DNA from 3 places in the Kocuria sp. KH4 genome. Region 1 is predicted to be linked to each of the others. Evidence: riboswitches for the same ligand, from Rfam matches in the RefSeq annotation. Region 1 holds a riboswitch; each other region holds the start of a gene.
What was found. A riboswitch is a leader RNA that binds a small molecule or an ion and turns the genes downstream of it on or off. The one in region 1 is predicted to bind thiamine pyrophosphate.
Positions count from the first base shown of each region.

Region 1 (7,332 bases):
CTCCACCCCGTGCTCGAGGGCGAGGCCGGCGGCCGCCTCGTGGATGGCGCACCAGGTCTCGGCCTTCTTGCGGGCGCGCAGGGAGGAGGAGTCGATGTCGTTCACCCTGATATTTTTGCACTCCTGCACGTGTTGCACAACTGCAAGAATATACGGGGGCGCCCCCGGGTCCGGGAATAGGGCGGTGCGCTCCCGGCCTGTACCGGGAGCACACCGCGCCGGCGCCCGCACCGGACCCCGGCGCACGGCAGGACAGGTCCGACCACGGAACGGAGCCCCGCATGACCACCATCCCCCGCACCGACCTCGACATCTTCCCGCTCAACCTGGGCGGCAACACCTTCGGCTGGACCTCCGACCGGAGCACCTCCTTCGCGGTGCTCGACGCCTTCACGGAGGCCGGCGGCAACTTCGTCGACACGGCGGACGTGTACTCCGTGTGGGGCGAGGGGCACACCGGCGGGGAGTCCGAGACCGTGCTGGGGGAGTGGCTGGCCGCCCGCGGCGTCCGCGACGACGTCGTGGTGGCCACCAAGGTGGGCTCCCTGCCGCAGCGCCCCGGCCTGGGCCGGGACAACGTGGTGCAGGCCCTCGAGGAGTCCCTGCGACGGCTCGGCACCGACCGGGTCGACCTCTACTACGCCCACCGCGACGACGAGTCGGTGCCCGTCGCCGAGCAGGCGGCCACCTTCGACGAGCTGGTCCGCTCCGGGAAGGTCCGGGCGGTGGGACTGTCCAACTACAGTCCGCAGCGGCTGCGGGAGTGGTTCGAGACCGCCGAGCGCGAGCACCTCACCGTGCCGGTCGCGATCCAGCCGGAGTACCACCTGGTGGGCCGGCGGTCCTACGAACAGGACCTCGCCCCGCTGGCTCGGCAGTTCGGGGTGGCGGTCCTCCCGTACTTCGGTCTCGCCTCGGGATTCCTCACCGGCAAGTACCGCACGGCCGCCGACCTCAAGGGCCGGGCCCGCGGCGGCGCCACGGGGGCCTACCTGAACGCGCAGGGCCTCGCCGTCGTCGACGCGCTGGTGGGCGTGGCCGAGGCTCGCGGGGCCGAGCCGACGACGGTGGCGCTCGCCTGGCTGCTGGCCAAGGGCGTGACCGCCCCCATCGCCTCGGCCTCCCGGCCCGAGCAGGTGCCGGCGCTCATGGCCGCCCCCGGCCTGGCGCTCACCGCCGAGGAGGTCGGGGTCCTCGACCGGGCCTCGCAGCCGTTCGCCTGACCCCCGGGCCCGGGGGAGGCACCCCGGGAAGACCGGAGAGCAGCGACCGCAGAGGAAGGACCGCATGACCACCACCACGCTCGTCTTCACCCCGCCCTGCGGGCCCGTCCGCGCTCGGGTGGACGGCGCCGTGGTCCGAGCCGGCGGCATCCCCTACGCCACCGCCGACCGCTTCGCCGCTCCCGTGCCCGCCCCGGACCGGGACGAGCCGTTCCCGGCCACGGGCCCGGCCCCGGCCTGCCCCCAGGTCCGCTCGCCGTTCCTCGCCTCGGTGCTGGGGGACGCGCTCGGCGGCCTGCCGCAGGACGAGGCCTGCCAGCGCCTGTCGGTCACGGCGCCCCGCGACGTGCGCGCCGGCGAGGGGCTGCCGGTGATGGTGTGGATCCACGGCGGCTCCTACACCACCGGCGCCGGGGACGCCCCGATCATGGACCCGGCGCGGCTGGTGGCCGAGCAGCGCGTCGTCGTGGTCGGCGTCACCTACCGGCTCGGGCTCTTCGGCTACCTGGGCTCCGGGCACGGGCGCCCGGCCAACCTCGGGCTGCTCGACCAGCTCGAGGCGCTGCGCTGGGTGCGGCGCAACATCGCCGCCTTCGGCGGCGACCCGGACGGCGTGACCGCCTTCGGCCAGTCCGCCGGGGGTGACGCCGTGGCCCACCTGATGGCCGTCCCCGGCGCGGAGTCGCTGTTCCGGCGCGCCATCATCCAGAGCCCGCCGCTGGGCATCGCCCGTGGCCGGGAGCGGATGAACGCCGCCATGGCCGCCGCGGCGGAGTCCGTGACGGCCGCGATGCCCGCCGCCGACGTGGTAGCCGCCCAGGCGGACGTGGAGCGGCACGCGGCACCCTTCGGGCTCCTGGGGGCGATGCCCTTCGGCACCCAGTACGGCCACCACCCGCTGCCCGCCGAGGAGGACGTCGACGCGGCCTGGGACCGGGTGGCCCCGCACGTCGACGTCCTCATCGGCCGCACCACCGAGGAGGCGCGGCTGTACCTGCCCACGGTGCCGGCCCTGCAGCGCTGGACCCGTGTGCCGCTGCTGGGGCCGGTGGTCCGCCGCGCCGTGGTCGGATGGGCGACCCGGGCCGTGTACACCCGGGCGGTCCGCCGGTTCGCCCGCCGGCACGTGCGCGCCGGCGGGACGGCCCGCCACTACGTGATCTCCTGGGCCGCCCCGGGCAACCCGTACGGCGCGGCCCACACGGTCGACCTGCCCCTGCTCTTCGGCGACGAGCCGACCTGGGCGGGCACCGGGCTGGTCGCCGGTGCGGCGTGGGAGGACATCGACGCCGCCGGCCGGCCGGTGCGGCAGCTGTGGGCCGACTTCGCCCGCGGGGAGCCCCTCGGCGACGCCGGCCGCATCCCCGGCGTCCTGCGCCACCGGCGTGTCCGCCGCCCGCTCCGGCGCTGACCCCGGCCCGTCGTCCCCGACGCCGAGCCGCCGGGCGGAGCCGCGGCGGGCGGGGCCTAGGCGGCGACGCCCACCTGGATCAGCGTGCTCCAGGGGTCCTCGAAGCGCAGCACGGCGCCGTCGTGCCGGGTGGGGACCCGGTGGTCCGCCAGCCGGGCCTGCAGGGCGGCGACGTCCTCGGCCGCGGGGAGGTCGATGTTGACCTGCCCCAGCCCCAGGGATGCGGCCCGCGGGCCCGCCCCGGCGCTGTGCCAGGTGTTGAGCGCGATGTGGTGGTGGTAGCCGCCGGCCGCGATGAACAGGGCCGAGCCGATGTCGCTCATCACCTCGAAGCCCAGGACGTCCACGTAGAACCGCCGGCCCTGTGGGATGTCGCCGACCTGCAGGTGGACGTGGCCGAGGGTGGCCGGCGGCGCCGCCGGGCGGGCGCCGGCCGGCTCGGGCAGGTGCTCGCCGAGGAACGCGGTGGGGTCCAGCGGGTTGGACGCCAGCGTCAGCAGCCCGTTGGCCTCCCGCCGCCAGGTGTCCCGGGGGCGGTCGGTGTACAGCTCCACGCCGTTGCCCTCGGGGTCGTCGAAGTAGAAGGCCTGGCTGTAGAGGTGGTCGGCGCTGCCGGTGAACGAGCGCGGCGCCACGGCGGCGACCGAGGCCAGGGCGGCCGCCAGGGCCGGCTCGTCCTCGAAGAGCACCGCGGTGTGGAACAGCCCCGCCTGGCCGCGGCGGGCCGGCGGCAGCTCCGGGACCTGCCGCAGGCGCAGCACGGTCCGGCCGGCACGGCCCAGCACGGCGGTGTCCCCGGCGTGGGCGAGGACCTCGAGGGTCACGGCGTCCGTGTAGTAGGCGAGCATCGTGTCCAGATCGGCCACGAGCAGCTCCACGGCGCCCATCCGGGTCCCGGCGGACAGCAGGTCGTCCGCCGGGCGCGGTGTCAGGCTCCGGGGATCGGGGTTCTGGGGAAAGATCGGCATCTCGGGCTTCTCCGTCGGCGTCGGCGCAACTCAGGGTGATGTGCCCCCAAGAATACCGGGGAAACTATTTCCGGTGCAAGCATCTGGGAGGCCCCCGCCGTCCCGCAGCCGCTTAGAGGACGAAGATCAGCGCCACGATCACCGCCACGATCGCCAGGAGGACCAGGCCCCAGGCCTTGAGGTTGTCGGAGTCGTCCTCCGCGGGGTCGTGGGCGGCGGGCGGCGGCCAGCCGCCGGTCGCCGGGCCGCGCCCGCCCGGACCGGGGAGCGGCCCGCCCTGGGCCTGGCCCGGGAACGGCTCCCCGGGCGCGCCGGGCCGGCCGACCTGCCCGGGCGGCGGCGGGGCGGGCGTGGCGGGGCTCACGCCCCACTGCGGGGCCTGCGGGGCGTCCGCGATCGAGGGCGGCGACGACGGCGGCCCGGCCGGGCCGCTCGCCGGTGCCGTCGGTGTCGGAGGAGCGACCGGGGGCGCTGCGGGCGGCGGCGTCCCGCCGGAGAGCACGGGCCCGTCCTCGCGGTGGCCCCGCTCGGCCTCCGTCAGCAGGGCCACGAAGCGCTCCAGGGACTCCGAGCCGTCGTACTCGCGGGCCAGGAAGCGCTCGGCGCGGCGGCGCACCACCCGGTAGACGCGCCCGTCGTCGGGGATCGAGAGGTCCCGGGCGGCCCGGGCCACGGCCAGCGGCGGCTGCTCGGGCAGCGGGTTCGTGCCCCACTCCAGCAGCCCGGTCAGCAGCGGCCGTTCCAGCACCGAGGCCATCGCCGCGCGGGCGCCGGGCACGCGGGTGAGCTCCAGCAGCCCGCTCGGCGGGGCCGAGGGGCAGCCCGGGACGTCGCCGGGCAGCCGGGCCGCCCGCTCGAGCCAGAACGTGTCGCCGAAGAGGGTGGCCAGCAGCACGGCCGCCGCGAGCCGGTCCTCGCCGGGGGCGGCGTCCTCCGGGGCGCCCTCCTCCCAGTGGGTGCCCAGCGCCCGCCGGGCGGGCTCGCCGGCCAGCCGGACGCGCAGCTGCACGTCCTCCGGGCCGCGGGCGGTCTGCGCGGGATGCTCCACCGCGTGCCGCACCTGCGGGTCGAGCTCGGGGTCCATGGGCCACTCCTCCGTCGTCGTCCGTGAGGTCCATGCTCCCAGATCGGGCTGTGCGGCGGCGGGGAGCCGGTGGGGAGTTGCGCCGGGCGCGTCCGGCGCAGGCCCCGCCCGGCGTGTCCGGCGGGAAGCGTGCCGGGCGGGGAGTGCGTCAGGCGGGGAGCAGGCTGCGCAGCTGCCCGGCGGCCAGGCGCGGGTCCGGGGCCTCGGTGACCGCCCGCACCACCACGGCGCCGCGCGCCCCGGCGGCCAGCACCTCGGGGAGGCGCTGCTCGTCGATGCCGCCGATGGCGAACCACGGCACGGGCGCGGCCGCCGGGTCGGCGTCCAGCCGGGCCTCGGTCAGCGCGGCGACCTCCCGCACGAGGCCCAGGCCGGTGGCGGGCCGGCCCGGCTTGGTGGGGGTCTCCCACACGGGCCCGGTGCAGAAGTAGTCCACGTCCGGGTCGGCCAGCGCGGCCCGAGCCTGGTCGAGGTCGTGGGTGGAGCGGCCGATCAGCACGTCGGGGCCGAGCAGCCCCCGGGCCTGGGCGGGGGTGAGGTCGCGCTGGCCGGCGTGGAAGACGTCCGCGCCCACGAGCGCGGCGAGGTCGGCGCGGTCGTTGACGGCGACCAGCGTGCCGTACTCGGCGGCGACCCGGCCCAGCAGCCGCAGGGCGGCGATCTCCTCGTCGGTGTCGATGCTCCGGTCCCGCAGCTGGACGACGTCCGTCCCGCCGGCGCAGACGGCGTGCAGGAACTCCTCGAGGTCCCCCTGGATGCGGCGCGCGTCGGTGCACACGTACAGCCGGGCGGCGAGGAGCCGGTCCGTGCGCGTGGTGCGCAGCGGCGAAGCGGCGGGGGCGGGGACGTCCTGGGTATGCTGGGTCACACGCTGATGATAGGTCAGCGGTTCTGCGGGAGCCCCACGAGGGGCTGAGAGGGCGTCCGGCGCCGACCGCCACACCTGATGCGGGTCATGCCGCCGTAGGAAAGGACGATGCCGGTGACGTCCGTGCCCCCCGTTCCGAGCTCCGCCGCCCAGCACGTGCGGGCCGACGTCGCCGTGGTCGGAGCCGGGGTGGTCGGCCTGGCCACAGCGTGGGAGCTGCGCCGCCGCGGCCGCTCGGTGGCCGTGGTGGACCCCGAGCCCGGTGCCGGGGCCAGCCGGGCCGCGGCCGGGATGCTCGCCCCGGTGAGCGAGGTCCAGTACCAGCAGGAGCCGCTCTACCCCCTCATGCTCGCCTCGGCCGCCGCCTACCCGGCGTTCGTGGCCGCCGTGCAGGAGGCGGCCGGCGGCTCGGTGGGCCACCGCGCCACCGAGACGCTCGTGTGCGGCGTCGACGCCGCCGACCGGCAGGCCCTGGCGGACCTGCGGGAGCTCCAGCGGCGCCACGGCATGGCCGTGGAGCCGCTCCCGCTGCGCGCCGCCCGGGCCCTGGAGCCGGCCCTGAGCCCGCGGCTGTCCGCCGTGCACCGCGTGCCCGACGACCACCAGGTGGACCCGCGCCGGCTCGTGGCCGGGCTGCTCGCCGCCCTCGTCGCCCCCGCGCTCCCCGTCCCCGCGCTCCCCGGCCCGTCCGGGGCCTGCGGGACGGACGGCGCCGACGGCGGGCCCGCCCGCCTGGTGCACGACCGCGCCACGGGCCTGCGCCACGGCCCCGACGGCGCGGTGACGGGCCTGCACCTGGCCTGCGGCGGGATGGTCTCGGCGGCGGAGACGGTCCTCGCCCCCGGCACCGGTCTCACCGGCCTGGCAGGCCTGCCCGGGTCCTGGCGGCCGCCGCTGCGCCCGGTGCACGGGGACATCCTCCGCGCCCGCCCGCCCCGCGGGGCGCCGCCCCTGCTCGAGCGCACCGTCCGGGGCCTGGTCCACGGGGTGCCCGTCTACCTGGTGCCCCGCGACGACGGGACGGTGGTGATCGGGGCGACCTCCCGCGAGGACGGCCTCGACGGGACCAGCGCCGGGGGCGTGTTCCGGCTGCTGCGCGACGCCCAGGCCGTGGTCCCCGGCGTCGCCGACCTCGAGCTGGTCGAGGCCATGGCCCGCGCCCGGCCCGGGACCCCGGACGACATCCCGTACCTGGGCCGCGTCCGCGGACCGGAGGCAGGCCCGGTGCCCGGTCTCGTGGTCTCCACCGGCTACTTCCGCCACGGCGTGCTGCTCGCCCCGCTGGCCGCCCGCCTCGCCGCGGAGCTGGTGCTCGGCCGCTCCGGCGCGGACCCGGGCCCCGACGCCGAGTACCTGGCCACCACCGACCCGCACCGCTTCGACCGTCCCGTCGAGGCGCCCACCACGGACCCCGCGACCGGGTCCCGCACCCCGCACAGGAGCACCCGATGACCGCCATCACCCTCAACGGCCGCCCGCACGTCGTGGCCGGGGACACCACCGTCGGAGACCTCGTGGCCGAGACCGTCGGGCGGCCCCTGGGCCCCGACGGCGCCCCGCTGGACGGCCGCCGGCTGGGCGTGGCCGTGGCGGTGGACGCCGCCGTGGTCCCGCGCAGCCGCTGGGGTCGGACCCCCGTGGCCGAGGGCCAGGCCGTCGAGATCATCACCGCCGTCCAGGGAGGCTGACATGACCCACCCCGCACCCCTCGCGGACCCGCTCGTGCTCGACGGCGCCGCGCTGTCCTCCCGGCTGATCATGGGCACCGGCGGGCTCAG
Region 1 covers NZ_JBSJYX010000002.1:10,171-17,502, reverse strand. The annotation lists gene ACWCOM_RS02195 (TetR/AcrR family transcriptional regulator) at 1-105, opposite strand, end outside; gene ACWCOM_RS02190 (aldo/keto reductase) at 282-1,223, shown strand; gene ACWCOM_RS02185 (carboxylesterase family protein) at 1,288-2,634, shown strand; gene ACWCOM_RS02180 (VOC family protein) at 2,691-3,602, opposite strand; gene ACWCOM_RS02175 (hypothetical protein) at 3,715-4,686, opposite strand; gene thiE (thiamine phosphate synthase) at 4,835-5,554, opposite strand; TPP riboswitch at 5,570-5,673, shown strand; gene ACWCOM_RS02165 (FAD-dependent oxidoreductase) at 5,663-7,006, shown strand; gene thiS (sulfur carrier protein ThiS) at 7,003-7,242, shown strand; gene ACWCOM_RS02155 (thiazole synthase) at 7,244-7,332, shown strand, end outside.

Region 2 (7,332 bases), on a different contig from region 1:
CCACGGTCGAGCCCGCCCGTACGCGGAATCTCGGCCCAGCCGGACTTCGACGCCGGTCGGCAGGACCCGCGGCTCTCATCGGATTGAGCGCGTCCGCCGCCGGCCCAAGACCGTTGCCCTTGTGAGCAGCGGCTCGGAGCCCCGGACTGGCTCGTTGCCGTCCCCGCCCGTTCGCGTGGCGTGCGGGACGCGGCGGGTACGCACAGGACTTCTGGCCGCCGCGTGGACCCCACCGGCGAAACGCCGACCAAGCCGCTGCGGTGACCGGGTACGGACGGCGTACCGCGGCATGGAGCACAGCTGTATATGGATGCCGAACAGGTGAACCAGGACGGGGCGCAGGACGCCCTGGACGCTGGTCAGCAGAACACATCGGACGACGCCCGCCGGGAACCCCCGGCGGTGGACCCGGCGGGCGGGAGCGCCCCCGGGACCCTGTCGGAGACGCCGGGCGACGTCCTGGACGAGCCCGCCGGGACGGAGTCCTCCGCCCCGGCGCCCGGCGACCCCGCCGGGACCGACACCCTCGACGTCGCGCCGGGCACCGCCGTGCCCGGCGACGAGACGCCGGGTTCGGTGGCCGAGGAGGTCGCCGCGCCGACCCGCCCCGCACCGGGCACGTCCGGGGCCGAGCAGTCCGCGGAGGAGATCGAGCCGGCCGGTGAGGCGCAGGACCTCGGGACGGGCGCCGCTCCGGCGGGCCCGGACACGGCCCCCGCGGCCGGCGGCCCGCCCGCCGCCGTGGACACCGCGGAGTCTCCCGCCGCGCCCGCGGAGGAGGCCCCCGCCGAGGACGGCGCGCCGGGCCCGTCCGCCGGCGAGCCGGAGCCCGCCGCGGCCGCCGCCGCCGTCGTCGCCGCGCCCGGGGAGCAGGCCTCCCCGGAGGACGCCGCGCCCGGCCCGGACGGCTCCGGCCCGGAGGAGCCCGACGCCGCCGAGGAGCCGGAGGAGCCCGGCACTCCGCTGGCCGCCGCCGTCACCGCGACCTCCCTCATGTTCCACGCCCCCGACCTCGACGAGCTGCGCGAGGCCGCGCAGCAGCGCGCGGCCCGCCGCCGCGAGGCCCGGCGCCGGCAGCAGGAGGACGACGCGACCGCCGAGGACCCGGGCGACGGGGCCGAGGCGGAGGCTGCCGAGCTCGCCGAGGAGGCCGAGGAGGCCGACCAGGGCACCGGCGGCGGCGTGACCAGCCGCCGGCGCCGCCGCCGGCGCCGCGGTGACATGGACATGGAGCTGGTGGGCGGCAGCGACGACGACCCGCCCAACACCGTCACGCGGGTCCGCGCCCCGCGCGCCGCGGACAGCGCCACGGTCGACGAGGTCGTGGCGGTGAAGGGCTCCACCCGGCTCGAGGCCAAGAAGCAGCGCCGCCGGGAGTCCCGCCAGACCGGCCGCCGCCGCCAGGTCATCACGGAGGCCGAGTTCCTCGCCCGCCGCGAGTCCGTCGAACGGCGGATGCTGGTGCGGCAGAAGGACAACCGGATCCAGATCGGCGTCCTCGAGGACGGCGTGCTGGCCGAGCACTTCGTCTCCCACACGCAGCAGGACTCGCTGATCGGCAACGTCTACGTGGGCAAGGTGCAGAACGTGCTGCCCTCCATGGAGGCGGCGTTCGTCGACATCGGCCGGGGCCGCAACGCCGTCCTCTACGCCGGCGAGGTCAACTGGGACGCCTCCCGCCTCGAGGGCGGGCCGCGCCGGATCGAGGTCGCGCTGAAGTCCGGGGACTCGGTGCTGGTGCAGGTCACCAAGGACCCGGTGGGGCACAAGGGCGCCCGGCTCACGAGCCAGATCTCCCTGCCCGGCCGCTACCTGGTCTACGTCCCGGGCGGGTCGATGACCGGGATCTCCCGGAAGCTGCCCGACGTCGAGCGCGCCCGGCTGAAGAAGATCCTTAAGGACCGGCTGCCGGACGGGGCGGGCGTCATCGTGCGCACCGCCGCGGAAGGGGCCTCCGAGCAGGAGCTCACCCACGACATCAACCGGCTGCGGGCCCAGTGGGAGCAGATCCAGGAGCGGGCGGGCTCCACCAGGACCCTGGCCCCGGAGATGCTCTACGCCGAGCCGGACCTGACCATCAAGACCGTCCGCGACGTCTTCAACGAGGACTTCACCACCATGGTGGTCCAGGGCGAGGATGCGTGGGACAACATCGAGGCGTACGTGACCTACGTCGCGCCGGACCTGCTCGACCGGCTCCAGAAGTGGGACGAGGACGAGGACCTGTTCGTGAACCAGCGTGTGGAGGAACAGATCCAGAAGGCACTCGACCGCAAGGTCTTCCTGCCCTCGGGCGGCTCGCTCGTGATCGACCGGACCGAGGCCATGACGGTCGTCGACGTCAACACCGGCAAGTTCACCGGATCCGGGGGCAACCTCGAGGAGACCGTCACCAAGAACAACCTGGAGGCGGCCGAGGAGATCGTGCGGCAGCTGCGGCTGCGGGACATCGGCGGCATCATCGTCATCGACTTCATCGACATGGTGCTCGAGTCCAACCGCGACCTCGTGCTGCGCCGCCTGGTGGAGTGCCTGGGACGGGACCGCACCAAGCACCAGGTGGCCGAGGTGACCTCCCTGGGGCTGGTGCAGATGACCCGCAAGCGGATGGGCACGGGTCTGCTCGAGGTGTTCTCCGAGCCCTGCGAGCACTGCGCCGGCCGCGGCGTCGTCGTGCACGACCACCCGCTGGAGGGCCGCACCGGCGGCGTGCCGGGCGAGATCCGCGACCAGCGGCCCAACCGCACCGACCGCACCGACCGCAAGCGCAGCCGCCGCGGCCAGGGCGAGCAGCAGCCCGCCCGCCCGGAGGCCCGCCCCGCCGAGCCGGATCCCGCGGAGAAGGCGAAGGCCGAGGCCGCGCGCACGGCGTTCGCGACCATCGCGGCCGCCACCCACCACGAGGCCCCGGAGGAGGCGGAGACGCCCCGCGCCGAGGAGCCGGACGCCGCCGCCGAGTCCCGCCCGGAGGGCTCGGGACGTTCGCGGAAGAAGCGCCGCGGCAAGCGCAGCCGCAGCCGCGGCCAGGGCGCGGAGACCGCCGCCGAGCCGCAGGAGACCGGGGAGACCCGCTCCCCGGCCGAGCCCGAGCCCACCGCCGAGGAGCCCACCGCCGAGCAGGGCTCGCGCCTGACGATCAAGGGCGAGGTCATCGAGCTCCCGCAGGGCCACGCGTCCGACACCGAGGAGCCCGCCGAGGCGCCCCACCTGAGCCTGGACTCGCTGGCGGAGGCCTTCGGCCCGCGGACGCCGGAGCGGCGCACCCCCGCGCCGGCCGGCGACACCGGGGCGCCCGCCGCCGCGGCCCCGGACGAGACGGCCGGACCGGCGCCGCGTCCCGCCGAGGAGCGCCCGGCCACGGGCGGCGCCCCGGCCGGACCCTCCTCCGGGACGCCGGTCGGGACGCCGGTCGAGGCGCCCGCGGAGCCGGCGCGCCCGCGCCGCCGCTCGCGCCGCGCCTCGGCCCCGGCCGCCCGACCGGGGGAGGCCCAGGTGACCGCCGGTCAGGCGGCCGCCGCCGAGGGCGGACGGCACGAGGCCACCACCGCCGCTGCGCTCCCGCAGCGCGCCGCCGGGGACGGGCCGACCGTCGTGGGCGTCGGCGTCAAGGCCGAGGACCTCACCAGCGGCCGGCCCGCCGGCCAGGGCTGAGCGCCCGCCCGCCGAGGCACCCCGAAGGACCCCGACCCGCCGGTCGGGGTCCTTCGCCGTCACCGGGCCCGTCCTCCGGCCCGGCGCGGGACCGGTGCCTGCCAGCCTCCCGCCGGACCCCCGGCCGTCACACGACCCGCCCTCCTGTCCGGCCGCCCGGGTGCGGGAGTAGCGTGGTCGCACCACACGCGGGCGGCCCGACCGGGCGGACCCCCGGCCCGCAGCGCCGAGGGGATGGCCATGAGCAGCAAGCAGATCGTACTCACCGCGGGCACCGAGCTCTTCGGGCACCGGGACCCCTCGGCCCTGGACCGGCACTGGGCCCCGGACTTCCGGCAGCACTCCGGGCTCGGCCCCGACGGCCGGGAGGGGCTGCGCGCCGTCCTCCACCGGCTGCCGGAGGACTTCCGGATCGAGACCCTGCGCGTGCTCGAGGACGGGGACATGGTCGCCGTCCACTGCGTCTACCACGGCCTCGGCCCGGAGCCGCTCGTGGCGGTGGACGTCTTCCGCGTGGCCGGCGACCGCCTCGCCGAGCACTGGGACGCCCTCGCGCCGCTGCCCGGCGGGGCCGCCGGGGCGCACCGGATCGACGGCCCCCGGCAGGTCACGGACCACGAGCACACCGCGGCGAACAAGGCGCTGATCACCGAGTGGGTGCACGAACGGCTCCTGGGCGCGGACCGTGAGGCCCTCCGGGAGCTGGCCCGCGATCCGCGCTACGCCGAGCACGGCGCCGGCCCGGACGCCCCGCTCTCCCGGCGCGTCCTCCACCGGGTGCTCGGCGAGGGCGACCTCGTCCTGACCGTCACCGAGGGCACGCTCGCGCCCGACGGCGCGGACCCGGAGCACGGCGGCCGGCGACCGGCCGGCTGCTACGACCTGTGGCGGGTCGTGGACGGGCGGATCCTCGAGCACTGGGAGGTCGTCCAGCCCGTCCCCGAGCGGATGCCGCACGGCAACGGCTTCTTCTGACCGGGCGGGCCGGCGCCGGCCGGGGGCTAGACTGGCGGAACACCTGACACGGGGTGCCGCGCGAGCGGCTGAGATCACACCCGTCGAACCTGATCTAGCCAGTACTAGCGAAGGGATGTCGCTGATGCGCGATGCCGTACCCCCGCCCGCCCGCACCGCAGGAGCCGAGGGGGCGCCACCGGACCCCGCGCTCGCCGAGGACGCCGCCACGGCCCTCGAGGAGCTGCGCACCGCGGCGCCGCTGGTGCAGTGCATCACCAACACCGTGGTCGCCAACGTCACCGCCAACGTCCTGCTGGCCGTGGGCGCCTCCCCGGCCATGACCGACATCCAGGGCGAGGGCGGAGTCTTCGCCGAGCTCGCCGACGGGCTGCTCGTGAACACCGGAACGCCCACCGCCGAGCAGCGCGGCGCCGCCTACGAGGCCGTCGGCGCCCGCCAGCGGGCCGGCCGCCCCTGGGTCCTGGACCCCGTGGCCGTGGGCGCCCTGCCCGTGCGCACCGCGCTGGCCCGCGACCTGCTGCGGCACCGCCCGGCGATCGTGCGCGGCAACGCCTCGGAGATCCTGGGTCTCGCCGGCGGCGCCGGCGGCCGGGGCACGGACGCCACCCACGGCGTCGACGCCGCCCGGGACGCCGCCGCCGCGCTCGCCGCGCAGGCCGGCTCGGCCGTGGCCGTCTCGGGCCCGGTCGACCTCGTGCACGCCCCCGGCGGGGGCGTGGTGCGCGTGCCGCACGGCACGCCGCTGCTGACCCGGGTCACCGGCGGCGGCTGCGCCCTGGGCGCCCTCATGGCCGCCTTCACCGCGGTGCGCGCCGATCCCGCCGCGGCGGCGATCGCCGCCACGGCGGTCTACACCCTGGCGGCCGAGGACGCCGCCGCCGGCTGCGCCGGTCCCGGCTCCTTCGCGGTGGCCCTGCTCGACCGGCTGCACGCCATCACCCCGGAGCAGCTCGCCGCCCGGGCGGAGCTCGTGCGCGAGGAGGGTGGCCGGTGAGCGCCCGCCTCGACCCCGCCGCCCTGGCCCTGCACCTCGTGACCGACACGGCGCTCAGCGCCCCGCGCAGCGTGCCCGACGTCGTGGCGGCCGCCGTCGCCGGGGGAGCCACCATGGTCCAGGTCCGGGAGAAGCACGCCCCGGCCCGGGAGCTGGTGGCCCTGCTCGTGGCCGTCGCGGAGCGCGTGGGACGGGACGTCCCCGTGCTCGTCGACGACCGGGCCGACGCCTACCTGGCCGCCCGGGCGGCCGGGGCGCCCGTCGCCGGGGTGCACGTCGGCCAGAGCGACCTGCCCGTGGAGCTGGCCCGGCGGATCTGCGGGCCGGACGCGGTGGTGGGGCTGAGCGCCGCCACGGCGCCGGAGCTCGACGCCGCTGCCGCCCTGCCCCCGGGCACCGTCGACTACCTCGGGGTCGGTGCCGTGCGCGCCACCCGGACGAAGCCCGACCACCCCGAGCCGCTGGGCGTCGAGGGCTTCGCCCGCGCCGCGGCCCGCGCCACCCTGCCGTGCCTGGCGATCGGCGGGGTGCGGGTCGAGGACGCCGCCGCCCTGCGCGCGGCCGGTGCGGCGGGGCTGGCCGTGGTCTCCGGGATCTGCGCCGACCCCGATCCCGGGGCCGCGGCCGCCCGGTACGTGCTCGCCTTCGGCCGCGTCCCCGAGGAGGTGGCCCGATGAGCGCCCGGGTGCCCCGCGTCCTGGCCGTCGCCGGCACCGACCCCACCGGCGGGGCGGGACAGCAGGCGGACCTGAAGTCGATCGCGGCGATGGGCGGCTACGGCATGAGCGCCGTGACCGCCGTCGTGGTGCAGAACACCCTCGGGGTGCGCTCCGTCCACGTCCCGCCGGCGGAGGTCCTCGCCGCCCAGTTGGACGCCGTGGCCGAGGACGTCGGGATCGACGCGGTGAAGATCGGCATGCTCGGCTCCGTGCCGGTGATCGAGACGGTGACCCGCTGGCTCGAGCAGCGGCGGCCGCCGGTGGTGGTGCTGGACCCCGTCATGGTCGCCACGTCGGGCGGGCGCCTGCTCGAGCCGGAGGCCGAGGACGCGCTGCGCGCGATGCTCGCCCACGCCGACCTCGTCACCCCCAATCTGCCGGAGCTGGCGGTGCTCGCCCAGGAGGAGACCGCCTCCTCCTGGGCGCAGGCCCTGGCGCAGGGCCACCGGGTGGCCCGGGCGCACGGCACCCTGGTGCTCGTCAAGGGCGGGCACCTCGCCGGGGACCGCACGCCGGACGCCCTCGTGGGCCCGGACGCGCCGGAGCCCCTCGTCGCCTTCGACGGCGCCCGGGTGCCCACCGAGAACTCCCACGGCACCGGCTGCTCGCTCTCCTCGGCGCTGGCCACCCTGCAGGCCCGGCACGGGGACTGGGCGCACAGCCTCGGGATCGCCCGCGAGTGGCTGCGCGGGGCGCTCGAGCACTCCGCGGACCTGGACGTCGGCCGGGGCAGCGGACCCGTGCACCACTTCCACCACGTCCAGGACGCGCTGGAGGGCTGGGGTGCGGCGCCGGCCCGGTTCAGCGACGAGCTCTGGGCGGCCTCCGCGGGGGTGCGCCGCGAGATCGAGGAGCTCGACTTCGTCCGCGGCCTGGGCGACGGCCGGCTCGAGCCGGAGCGGTTCCTGGCCTACCTCGACCAGGACCTGCAGTACCTCGACGGCTACGGCCGGGCGCTGACCCTGCTCGCGGCCCGGGCCCCGGACGAGC
Region 2 covers NZ_JBSJYX010000025.1:38,341-45,672, reverse strand. The annotation lists gene ACWCOM_RS15615 (Rne/Rng family ribonuclease) at 307-3,651, shown strand; gene ACWCOM_RS15610 (nuclear transport factor 2 family protein) at 3,892-4,626, shown strand; TPP riboswitch at 4,666-4,759, shown strand; gene thiM (hydroxyethylthiazole kinase) at 4,751-5,623, shown strand; gene thiE (thiamine phosphate synthase) at 5,620-6,300, shown strand; gene thiD (bifunctional hydroxymethylpyrimidine kinase/phosphomethylpyrimidine kinase) at 6,297-7,332, shown strand, end outside.
Region 2: it holds a riboswitch for thiamine pyrophosphate, as region 1 does, so the genes downstream of both, thiM (hydroxyethylthiazole kinase) here and ACWCOM_RS02165 (FAD-dependent oxidoreductase) in region 1, are expected to answer to the same signal.

Region 3 (7,332 bases), on a different contig from region 1:
GCGTCGAGCCCGCCTTCCTGGCCGCCCCGCTCGTGCTCTCCGTCCTCACCGTGGCGTACGGGCTCTGGCCGCAGCCGGTCAACGCCATGCTCCAGCCCTACGTGGACCAGTTCCCCGATCCGGGCGGGCACGAGTTCTACCTCGCCCTGTGGCACGGGTTCACCCCGGCCCTGGGCCTGTCGGCGGTCGTCGTCGCGGGCGGGCTGGCCATGTTCCTGGCCCGGCGCCCCGTCGCCGACCTCCAGCGCGCGCTGCCCTCGATGCCCGCCGGGGAGCTCCTCTACCGCCGGACCATCAACGTCCTGGACCTGGTCGCGGTGTGGATCACCGGGCGCACGCAGCGCGGCTCGCTGATGTTCTACCTCTCGGTCATCCTCGTCACCGCGATCGTGGTGCCCCTCGTGGCCCTGATCGTGGAGGAGACCCCGCCGCTGGGCGCCCTGCGCCTGTCGGACGGGCCCGCCCAGCTCATCGCCGGGGCGGCCATGGTCGTGGCGGCGCTGCTGGTGCCCCTAGCCACGAAGCGCTTCCTGGCCGTGCTCCTGGTCTCGGTCACGGGCTACGGCATGGCGCTGATCTTCGCCCTGCAGGGCGCCCCGGACCTCGCCCTGACCCAGACGCTCGTGGAGACCATCCTCCTCGTGGCCTTCGTGCTGGCGCTGCGCTCGCTGCCCGCCCCGCTGTGGCACCGCAACCCCGCCGGGCGCCGGCTGCTGCGCGGCACCATCGCGGTGACCTTCGGGCTGTTCATGATGGCGCTGGCGGCCTTCAGCATCTCCTCGCGCACGGCCGAGCCCATCTCCCTGCAGCTGCCGCGGATGGCCTACGAGCTGGGCGACGGGGCGAACGTGGTCAACGTCATCCTCGTGGACATCCGGGCGTGGGACACCTTCGGGGAGATCTCCGTGCTGGTGCTCGCCGCGACCGGGGTCGCGTCCCTGATCTTCGTCACCGGCCGCGGGGACCGGATCGTGCGCGCCGGCGACGACCCGACCACCGAGCAGCTGCGCATCCTGCGCCGGCGCAGCGCCGCGGCCGTGGCCCCCTCCGGCGCGGACCTGGACGCCGTGGTCGACCGGCGCTCCGCCGAGGACCCGGAGGACCCCTACCTGCTGGCGGGCCGGACCCTGGCGCCCGAGCGCCGCTCGATCGTCTTCGAGGTGGTCACCCGCCTGCTCTTCCACACGTTCATGATGGTCTCGCTCTACCTGCTGATCGCCGGGCACAACGATCCCGGCGGGGGGTTCTCCGGCGGCCTCATGGCGGGGCTGGCCCTGACCGTGCGCTACCTCGCGGGCGGGCGGTACGAGCTGGAGCGCGCCACCCCCATCAACGCCGGCACGATGCTGGGGACGGGGCTGGCGCTCGCCGCCCTCTACGCCGTCACCCCGGTGCTCCTCGGGGGCTCCGTGATGCAGAGCTACACCCTGGAGCTGGAGCTGCCGGTCCTCGGCCACCAGAAGTTCGTGTCCGCGCTGGTCTTCGACGTCGCGGTCTACCTGATCGTCGTCGGGCTCGTCCTCGACATCCTGCGCTCGCTGGGCGGGCGGATCGACGAGCGGATCGAGGAGGACGCCGTGCGCCGGCGCCGGAGGACGCCCGGGCGCGGCACCCGTATCCGGGTCACCCGGCAGCGCCGGGTCACCGCGGGGTCGTCCGTGGCGACCTCGGCGACCTCACCCGCCCCGGTCACGACCGCCGGGGCGGGGCCCGACGAAGGGAACGAGCACCGATGAGCGTGAACCTGACCCTGCTGGTCGTGATGGGCGTGCTCTACGCCGTGGGGGTGTACCTCCTGCTCGAGCGCTCGCTCACCCGGGTGCTGCTGGGGCTGATGTTGCTCACCAACGGCACGAACCTGCTGATCCTGCACGCGGGCGGGGTCCCCGGCTCCGCACCGCTCTACGACAGCTCCACCGCCGCGGAGGACTACAGCGACCCGCTGCCCCAGGCGCTGATCCTCACCGCCATCGTCATCTCGCTGGCCGTCACCGCGTTCCTGCTCGGGATGGTCTACCGCTCCTGGGTGCTCGGCCGCCGGGACGAGATCCAGGACGACGTGGAGGACCGGCGCGTGGCCCGGCAGTCCTCCTACGACGTGGAGGACGACGCCGAGGTGCCCGCGGACACGACCGAGTTCGAGGAGGCGCCCCGCCGCGACGACCCCGACGAGGACCTCGAGGCGCCCGGTCCGCCCGCGCGCCGGCGGGAGGGGACCCGATGACCGTCCACCTCGCGCAGCTGGCCCCGCTGGCCGTCATCATCCCGTTCCTGGGCGCGGCCCTCAGCCTCGTGCTGCTGCGGCGCAACGCGCTGCAGCGCGCCGTGGCCATCGGGTCCCTCGTGCTCACCCTCGTGGTCGAGGTCGCGGTGCTGGTGAACACCTGGGACCTCGGCCCCCAGGCCGTCCACCTGGGAGGCTGGGCGGCGCCCTGGGGCATCGTCATGGTCGTGGACCAGCTCTCCTCGCTGATGCTCGTGGTCTCCACGGTCGTCTCGCTCGCGGTGCTCGTCTACGCCAGCGGGCAGGGCGTGGCCGACGGCGACCGCGAGGGCCCGATCTCGATCTTCCACCCCTCGTTCCTCATCCTCGTGGCCGGGGTCTCCAACGCCTTCCTGGCGGGCGACCTGTTCAACCTCTACGTGGGCTTCGAGATCCTGCTCACCGCGTCCTACGTCCTGATGACGATGGGCGGAACGGTCCAGCGGATCCGCACGGGCGTCACCTACGTGGTGGTCTCCGTGATCTCCTCGGTGCTGTTCCTGATCACCATCGCGATGATCTACGCGGCCACGGGCACCATCAACATGGCCGACCTCTCGGTGAAGCTCGCCGACCTGCCGGTGGGCACCCAGCTGCAGCTGCACGTCATGCTGCTCATCGCCTTCGGCATCAAGGCGGCGGTCTTCCCGCTGTCCTTCTGGCTGCCCGACTCCTACCCCACGGCCTCCGCCCCCGTCACCGCGGTGTTCGCCGGGCTGCTGACCAAGGTGGGCGTCTACTCGATCATCCGCACGGAGACCGTGCTGTTCCCCGGGGACCGGCTCGACGCCCTGCTGATGTGGGTCGCGCTGCTCACCATGGTGGTGGGCATCCTGGGCGCGCTCGCCCAGATCGACATCAAGCGCATGCTGTCCTTCACCCTCATCAGCCACATCGGCTACATGATCTTCGGGGTGGCCGTGGGCAGCCAGGAGGCGCTGTCCGCCACGGTGTACTACGTGGCCCACCACATCGTGATCCAGACCAGCCTGTTCCTGGTGGCCGGGCTGATCGAGCGCCGCGGCGGGTCGACCAACGTGGACCGGCTCGCCGGCATGGCCAAGATCTCCCCGCTGCTGGCGCTGCTCTACCTGGTCCCCGCGCTGAACCTGGGCGGCATCCCGCCGTTCTCGGGCTTCCTCGGCAAGACCGGGCTGCTGCAGGCCGGCGTGAACCAGGGCGATCCGCTCGCCTACGTGCTGGTGGCGGGCTCCGTGGCGGTGTCCCTGCTGACCCTCCTGGCCCTGATCCGCGTGTGGAACCGCGTGTTCCTGCGCAGCCCGGAGGACGCGGAGTACCCGGACCCGATCCTGCTGGCCCCGGTCCCGGCGGGCTCGCGCTTCCTGCTGACCTCCGGGTCGGTCGACGACCAGGAGGGCCGGTTCGCCGGCAAGGGCGACGTGCGCCTCATGTCGCCCTCGATGCTCGGCGGCGCCTCCGCGCTCGTCGCCGTGGGGGTCGCCCTGACCGTCTTCGCCGGCCCGCTCTTCCAGCTCGCGGACAACGCCGCGGAGAACCTGGTCCACCCCGAGCGCTACGTCACGGCCGTCCTGGACCCCGCGTCGGTTCCCCGGCCCGTGCTGGAGGAGGCCCCGTGAGCCCGCGACCCAAGAACTCCCTGCTCGTCGAGCTGCCGCTGCTGGTGTGGCTGGTGCTCGTGTGGGGCGCCCTGTGGGGCGACTTCGGCGTCGGCAACCTGCTGTTCGGCGCGGTGCTGGCGCTGCTCGTGACCTGGGTGCTCTACCTGCCCCCGGTCCAGCTCTCGGGCCGGTTCAACCCGCTGCAGTTCGCCGTCTTCGCCGTGAGCTTCGTGGGGCAGGTCGCCAAGGCCAGCGTGGACGTCATGCTCGTCGCGGTCCTCGTGGGCCCCCGGACCCGCAGCGCGGTCGTGGGCGTGGACCTGCGCACCCGCTCGGACCTGCTGCTCACCGCCACCGGCCACACCATGGCCCTGATCCCCGGCTCCATCCTGGTGGAGGTGGACCGCGCCCGGTCCACGCTCTACTTCCACGCGCTCAACGTCCGCACCCCCGAGGATGCCGAGGCCTTCCGGCGGTCGGCGCGGCAGGTCGAGGCCGCGTGGATCCGCATCATGGGCACCCGGGAGGAGCTCACCGCCCTGCGGGCCGAACGGCGCGGAGGGGACGGGGAAGGGCACGCGCAGGGGGACAGCGCGGCGATCAGCTCCCCGGTGACGTCCGGGCAGCAGATCGTCGGCGGACGGCGGGCCGACGTCCCCACCGGGACCGCCGAGCCCGGCGAGACCACCCGCAGCACCCGCACCACCCGGACCACCGAGGAGGACCGCCCGTGATGGGAATCGCCGTGGCCGTCGCCGCCGTGCTGCTCAGCGCGGCCGCCACGGGCACCCTCTACCGCCTGGCCAAGGGGCCGTCGCTGCTGGACCGGGTGGTGGCCACCGACGTCCTGCTGGCCATCGTGGCGGCCTCGCTGGCCGTGGAGATGGCCTACCACCAGCACCTCAACAACCTCATCCTCATGGTGATCGTCTCCCTGGTGGGGTTCATCGGCGCCGTGACCGTGGCGCGCTTCGCCACCCAGACCGCCGAGCACGGGAAGTGAGCCCCGTGCTGGACACCGTCCTGGACGCCGCCGCGGCCGTGTGCCTGGTCCTCGGGGCGCTGATGTCCCTGGCCGCCGCGATCGGGCTCGTCCGCTTCCCGGACCTGCTGACCCGCATGCACGCGGGGACCAAGCCGCAGGTCTTCGGGCTGCTGCTCATGCTCAGCGCCGTCGCCCTGGAGAACCGGGACCCGGTCATGATCCCGCTGATCGCGCTGGGCTGGATCTTCCAGCTGCTCACCGTGCCCGTCTCGGCGCACATGGTGGGCCGCTCCACCTACCGCACCAAGCACCTCAACCGGGCCACCCTGACGCGGGACGACCTGCAGGAGGTCCTCAACCGTGCCGGCGAGCCGGGCGGCAGCGGGGCGGCCCCGACCGGGCCCGCCCCCGCCCGCACCGACGGGGCCCGTCCCGGCGAGACCCTCCTCGACCCGCCCGCCGCGGACGGCCAGCACGCCGACGGACAGCAGACTGACGGATCCCGGGAGACACGTTAGGCTGGGCACGATCGACGGGCGCATCCGCGCCGCCCCGACGACAAGGAGCAGCAGTCCATGAACACGAAGATCCTCGAACTCGCCGGCACCGGCCTCTCGCTGGGCGGCGTGGCGCTCTCGCACAAGGTGCTCGGCGCCGCGTGGACGCGCATCACGGGGAACCCGCCCCCCGCCAAGAACCCGGACCCGGAGGAGGCCTGGACCGGCATCATCATCTGGTCCCTCGTGACCGGCCTCGTCGGCACGGTCATCAAGGTCGGGATCTCCCGCCAGATCGCGAAGATGGACTCGTCGTCCCGGAGCAACCCCAGGGCCTCGAGCCAGGCCGAGGTCTGAGCGCCGGCCGCCACCTCGCGCAGGGGCCCCTCCGGGCGGACACCGCAGCGGTGTCCGCCCGGACGGGCCCCTGCGTCGTCCGGGGGCGCCCCGCGACCCCGGACGGGCACGCGTGCCCGCGGCCGTGCACGGAGCGGGCGGGAGCGGGGTAGACTCGGTGCCACTGAAACGACAGGGGAGCGCACCCCGCCGGCGACGGCGGCAGAGCGCTGAGAGTGCGGATCACCGCAGACCCTCGAACCTGCTCCGGTTAGCACCGGCGAAGGGAGTCGAGCACCTCAGGGGTGGCTCGCGGACGTGCGCTCCGGCCGTGTCCGCGCGAACCCTTCCCCTCCTGGCACCGATGGCTCGCTGAGCCCAGGAGGAACACACCGTGAACACCACCACCCACCGTCCCGCCGGACGCAGCCGCACGTCCGGGTCCTCGTCCTGGCGCGTCGTCGACATCGTCGTGGCCGCCGTCCTCGCCGCCGTGTGCGCGGTCGTCTTCTGGGCGTGGTCGAACCTGCTCTACCCCGTGGTCGGCGCCGCCGCGGTGACCTATCCGCCCGCCGTGGGCCTGATCGCCGGCGGCTGGCTCGTGGCCGGCGTGCTCGGCGGCCTGATCATCCGCAAGCCGGGCGCCGCGCTGTTCTGCGAGCTGCTCGCCGCGGTCATCGAGGGCTTCCTCGGCACCCACTTTGGCTGGACCGTGGTCCTGTCCGGCCTCGTCCAGGGCCTCGGCGCCGAGCTGGTCTTCGCCGCGGTGCGCTACCGCCGCTACAACGCCGCCGTGGCCGCCGCCGCCGGTGCGGTCAGCGGCGTCTTCCTCGGCGTCAACGAGAGCATCATCTACAACTACGAGTGGGCCCTCGGCCACCAGGTCGTCTACGTGGTCCTCGCGGCCCTCTCGGGCGCGGTGCTCGCCGGGCTGCTGCTGTGGGCGGTGGTGAAGGCCCTCGCCGCCACGGGCGTGCTGCAGGGCCTGGCCTCGGGCCGGGTCGCGCGGCGATGACCGCCGCGGCGGTGCGCCCTCCCGGTGCGCCCACCGCCGCGGGGGCCCGCATCGAGGCCCGCGGCTTCGGCTGGCACCACCCCGGCCGGGAGACCCCCGCCCTGCAGGGCATCGACCTCGCGGTCGGGCCGGGGGAGCGGGTGCTTCTGCTGGGGCCGAGCGGGGCGGGGAAGTCGACGCTGCTGCACGCCCTCGCGGGGGTCTTGCACGACGACGACGGGCTCTCCCGGCAGGGGGAGCTGCTGCTCGACGGCGCGGACCCGGACCGGGTCCGGGGCCGCGCGGGCCTCGTGCAGCAGGACCCCGAGTCCCAGGTGGTGCTCTCCCGGATCGGGGACGACACCGCCTTCGGCCTCGAGAACCTCGCCGTGCCCCGGGAGCAGATCTGGCCGCGGGTCCGCGCCGCCCTCGACGACGTGGGGCTGCCCCTGCCGCTCGAGCACCCCACCGCCGCCCTCTCCGGCGGGCAGAAGCAGCGCCTGGCGCTCGCCGGGGCCGTGGCGATGAGCCCGGGGCTGCTCCTCCTCGACGAGCCCACCGCGAACCTGGACCCCGCCGGGGTGCGGCAGGTCCGGGACGCGGTGGCCCGGTGCCTGGACCGCAGCGGGGCCACCCTCGTGGTCGTGGAGCACCGGGTGGCGGTGTGGGCCGACGTC
Region 3 covers NZ_JBSJYX010000001.1:328,491-335,822, reverse strand. The annotation lists gene ACWCOM_RS01625 (Na+/H+ antiporter subunit A) at 1-1,736, shown strand, start outside; gene ACWCOM_RS01620 (Na(+)/H(+) antiporter subunit C) at 1,733-2,224, shown strand; gene ACWCOM_RS01615 (Na+/H+ antiporter subunit D) at 2,221-3,861, shown strand; gene ACWCOM_RS01610 (Na+/H+ antiporter subunit E) at 3,858-4,577, shown strand; gene ACWCOM_RS01605 (monovalent cation/H+ antiporter complex subunit F) at 4,574-4,846, shown strand; gene mnhG (monovalent cation/H(+) antiporter subunit G) at 4,852-5,346, shown strand; gene ACWCOM_RS01595 (DUF4235 domain-containing protein) at 5,404-5,682, shown strand; TPP riboswitch at 5,846-5,967, shown strand; gene ACWCOM_RS01590 (ECF transporter S component) at 6,056-6,676, shown strand; gene ACWCOM_RS01585 (ABC transporter ATP-binding protein) at 6,673-7,332, shown strand, end outside.
Region 3: it holds a riboswitch for thiamine pyrophosphate, as region 1 does, so the genes downstream of both, ACWCOM_RS01590 (ECF transporter S component) here and ACWCOM_RS02165 (FAD-dependent oxidoreductase) in region 1, are expected to answer to the same signal.